2 regions of the Williamsia sp. Y721 genome follow, and region 1 is predicted to be linked to the other one. Evidence: predicted binding sites of a transcription regulator. Region 1 holds the regulator's gene; the other holds the start of a gene.
What was found. The regulator HspR, encoded in region 1, represses chaperone genes until heat shock. The targets are predictions, from matches to a motif close to ANNTGAGTNNNNNNNACTCANNT.

Region 1 (2,405 bases):
TTGTTGTGGTGGTGGTGGTCGTCGTCGTGGTCGTGGGCGTCGACTCGGCAGAGGTCGAATGGTCTTCGACGGCGGTGGTGGGCTCACTGGAATTGCCGGTCATCACCACTGCGGTGATCACACCGATCGCCACGAGCAGTGCGGCCGCAGCCGCGGCCGACAACAGCACCCAACGGTTGTTGTCGCTTCCACCGGTCGCGGCAGCTGCGACCATCGCGGCGCCGTAGGCAGTTGCGTACTGGCCGTCATCGGCGACCTGCACGGGCAGTTGCAGTGCGTATTCAAGGGATGGCGCGACACCGGGTATCGCTGCTCCGGGACCGAGTACCACGATGCCCTGCAGCGGGCCGGACGCGTTGGCGATGACTCCCACCGCATCGCCGACGAGCTGCGCTCCATCGGGTTCGGTGACCGGTGGTCGCGCCCCGATTCCGGAGATCTCACTGGCACCGACGACCACGCGGGTGTTGGTATCGACAAGGGCAACGGACTGCCCGGGGAACAGTGCACCGGAGCGATCGAGGTCGGCGACGAGCACCAAGCCACTGCCGCCGAATATGGCTGCCGCGACCTCCGCGTAAGCCACCGGGGACCCAACCACGGTCGTGCGGGCGAACCAGTCCGGTTTCGATCGTGCGGTATTCGATGATGCAACCTCGGCAGCGCTCTGCGGCGGCAACAGATGTGCCGGAAGCCGCCCCGAATCGATGGTGTCACCGATGGCGAGGGTGGTCGCGCTGTCGGCACAGGCAATTGCGATCGCCCCGGGCATGATCGGCGCGGACTGCACGAGCTGGTAGATCGCGTCGAATACGTCGTCGGGGGTCGAACTCTGCAATTCCACGAAGTTGCGGGCCAGCACCTCGCCGGTGCCCGCGTCGGCCACAACCGACGCGATCTCCAGGTCGGTGACAGATATCCCGAGTACCTGGCTCATGGCTGATATATCGCCTTACCGTTTGGTCTTGTTACCTCTTGTTACCTGTGGACACGAAGCGTGGTGGAACTCGGTCCACCACGCCGGCTGGTCACCGATTGCCGCGTTCTCGTCGCGGTTTCCACACCACCAGCGCGTTGGTGCGCGGGACCGGGACAAGGTCGCCTCTGCGCGGCGAACGCTGTTGCGCGAGCTCGGCTTCGAGTTCGCGTACGCGGCTCTGGAGCGCGTCCACCTGATTGGTCAATTCGATGACCCGCTTGATCCCGGCGAGGTTCACACCGTCGTCCTGGGACAGACGCTGCACCTCACGCAAGAGCTCGACGTCGCGGCTGGAATAGCGGCGACCGCCGCCTGCCGCCCGCTGCGGGGTGACCAGTCCGAGACGGTCATAGGTCCGCAGCGTCTGGGCGTGCATCCCGGCGAGTTCGGCCGCCACCGAGATCACGAACATCCGCGCCGATTCCGTGGCTTCCCTGTCTCGGGCTTCTCTGTTTCGATCATCCGGCGGCGGCTCGGTCATGATTTACCCCAGTTTGCACGCGGGTCGAACCCGCTGGCTTTCTCTGCGGCGGCGTATTTGTTCAACGCCTCGATCGCGGCGTCGTCCAGCGTCGGCGGGACGGCCACCTTGACGGTCACCAACAGGTCACCGGCACCGCCCGCCCGTTTTGCCACACCGCGTCCGCGAACCCGGAGGGTCCGTCCGTCCACGGTGTTCGGCGGGATCTTCAACCCGACACTGCCCTCGAGCGTCGGCACCGACACCGTGGTGCCGAGTACCAGCTCCGAGAAGCTGACCGGCAACGTCACCTTGATGTCGTCGCCGCTGCGGGTGAAGGTGCGGTCGGGTGCCACGTTGACGGTGACATAGAGATCACCGGACGGGGCGCCGCGCAGACCGGCCTCGCCCTGACCTGCCAGTCGAATGCGGCCACCGTTCGAAACACCCGGGGGGATCCGCACGGTGATCGGACGGGTCCGGATGGTTGCGCCGTTGCCTTCGCAATCGGGGCACGGATCGTCGATCCGCGAGCCGGTGCCACGGCAATCCGTGCAGGGCTCGCTGAATCCGAATGCACCCTGGTTACGGCTGACCACACCGGCGCCGTTGCAGGTCGGACAGACCCGCGGGCTGGTGCCGGGCTTGGCGCCGCTGCCATGACAGCTGGTGCATGGCGCAGAGCTGGTGATGGTGAGGGTGGTCGAGGTGCCCAACGCAGCTTCTTTGAAGCTGAGCGTGGTCTCGGTTTCCAGATCGTTGCCGCGTCGGCTCCGGGTCTGTGTCCCCCGTGATCCGCCGCCGCCGCGGTTGAACAACCCTCCGAAGAGGTCGCCGAGGTTCGCGTCGGACCCTCCGCCCGATCCGTCTCCGAACAGGTCGTTGATGTTGAATTCCTGGCCACCGGACGATCCACCGAAGCCACCGGGGTAACCCCCGCCGCCGCCTCGGGTGCCACGTCCACGT
Region 2 (2,405 bases), on a different contig from region 1:
AGGATGCCGATGGCATCTTCGACCGACGGTTCGCCGACGTAGACCTGCTGGAATCGGCGTTCGAGGGCCGCGTCCTTTTCGATGTACTGACGGTATTCGCTGAGTGTGGTGGCACCCACCAGGCGCAGTTCACCGCGGGCGAGCATCGGCTTGATCATGTTGCCCGCGTCCATCGCGGAATCGCCGGTGGCACCGGCACCCACGATGGTGTGCAGCTCGTCGATGAACGTGATGACCTGTCCGGCAGAGCCTTTGATCTCTTCCAGAACAGCCTTCAGGCGCTCTTCGAACTCGCCGCGATACTTGGCACCGGCGACCATCGAGCCCATGTCCAGGGACACAACGGTTTTACCCCGCAGACTCTCCGGGACGTCGCCGGCGATGATGCGCTGGGCTAGCCCCTCGACGATCGCGGTCTTACCCACACCGGGTTCACCGATGAGGACCGGGTTGTTCTTGGTCCGGCGGCTGAGCACCTGGACCACGCGGCGGATCTCGGTGTCGCGGCCGATAACCGGATCGAGCTTGCCTTCACGCGCGGCGGCGGTCAGGTCGGTGGAGTACTTCTCCAGGGCCTGATAGGTGTTCTCCGGGTCGGCGGAGGTCACGCGAGCGCTGCCGCGGACTGCGACAAACGCATCCTGGAGAGCCTGGGCGGTCGCGCCGGCGCCGGACAGAAGTTTGGCGACGTCAGAGTCACCCTTGGCCAGGCCGACAACCAGGTGTTCGGTCGAGACGTACTCGTCGTCGAGTTCGCCGGCGAGCTGTTGAGCTGCCGAAATGGCCGCGATGCTCTCGCGGCTGAGCTGCGGCGTCGAGCTGGCGCCGGAGGCCTTGGGCATCCGGTCGACGAGCTGTTGTGCCGCGGTGCGAATCTGAGCAGGATCAACGCCTACCGCCTTGAGCAGCGGCGCGGCGATCCCGTCGGACTGATCGAGAAGGCCCACAAGCACGTGAGCAGGCCGGACATCGGGGTTTCCGGATGCGGCTGCATCCTGGATCGCGGCCGACAACGCGGCCTGTGTCTTGGTGGTGGGGTTGAAGCTGTCCACGAGTCACCTTCCTTCTAACGTCAATACAAGTACATTACGACCGCCATTGCGCCCGTTCATGACCTGCAACGCACAGAGAGTTGAGTCTGTTCCACTCAATTCTAAATCAATGCAGACCTCGTCGAGTCGACTAGTTTGTGCTTGCTACACCAGCTGGATCGCGGTCGCAACATGCGCCTGTTCGATATCGCCGACGTACTCGGCGCCGGCGCCAGCGAGCTACGGCTGGGAAACTATGCCGGAGAATGCAGCCCTGCCAGAGACATAGCAAATTCCACCGGGTTCGCGGTGGAAGCTGCATACAGGCCGAGATGGCGACAGATCGCCGTCCTCGAACGGTCCATTCGTCTGCCGAGTCGGTCTCCAATTTCGCGCATGCACTTATCACGGCGCCAGGGTACGAGCGACAGTTCCGCGAAGTGTCGGACCCTTCGTGCATCCTGAACGGCTGCACGGAAGTCCCGAGCGGCAGGAGGTCACCCATGTCCACAGCACGCGTCCCGTCGGCCACTAGAGTGTCCACTGTGATTACTGGCGAGATGAAGAGCAAGATCGATCGAATCTGGGACGCCTTCTGGTCCGGTGGCATCAGCAACCCCCTCGAGGTCATCGAGCAGATCACCTACCTGCTGTTCATTCGCCGTCTCGACGACATCCAGACCCTCGCAGAGAAGAAGTCGCGCGTCACTGGAGCAACCATCGAGAGCCCGGCGTTTCTACCCGGCCAGGAGCACCTTCGGTGGAGCCAGTTCAAGAACACCTCCCCTGAGCTGATGTACAAAACCATCGCCGATGAGGTCTTCCCGTTCGTCCGCAACATCGGCGACGGCACGACCTATAGCGAGCACATGAAGGACGCCCGCTTCACCGTCCCGACCCCGGCTTTGCTGAGCAAGGTCGTCGACATGCTGGACGACATTGAGATGGCTGGCCGCGACACCAACGGGGACCTTTACGAGTACTTGCTATCCAAAATCGCTGCCGCAGGCGTCAACGGCCAATTCCGCACACCACGCCACATCATCGACCTGATGGTGAAGATGACCGCCCCACAGCCGTCGGATGAGATCTGCGACCCCGCCTGCGGGACGGCAGGGTTCCTCGTCGCGGCCAGCGAGTACTTCCGTGAGACCTACTCCGACGCGATGCTTAACGCAACCGAGCGGTCGCACTTTCACCGATCAATGTTTCATGGTTACGACTTCGACTCCACCATGCTCCGCATCGGAAGCATGAACATGCTTCTGCATGGCATCGAATCCCCAGATATTCGCTACCGCGACTCGCTATCTGAGGGGGCGAGTGAAGACGCCGAAAAGTACACCCTCATCCTCGCTAACCCACCGTTCGCGG

Region 2: clpB (ATP-dependent chaperone ClpB) is a predicted target of HspR. The motif match lies at 1,131-1,153, and genes of this name have one in related genera.

The regions. Positions count from the first base shown of each region.
Region 1 covers NZ_JCASNH010000002.1:1,249,191-1,251,595, reverse strand. Annotated here, with positions in the region: gene AC56PL_RS14515 (DUF7159 family protein) at 1-937, opposite strand, end outside; gene AC56PL_RS14510 (heat shock protein transcriptional repressor HspR) at 1,029-1,391, opposite strand; gene dnaJ (molecular chaperone DnaJ) at 1,457-2,405, opposite strand, start outside.
Region 2 covers NZ_JCASNH010000001.1:51,129-53,533, reverse strand. Annotated here, with positions in the region: gene clpB (ATP-dependent chaperone ClpB) at 1-1,052, opposite strand, end outside; gene AC56PL_RS00225 (type I restriction-modification system subunit M) at 1,577-2,405, shown strand, end outside.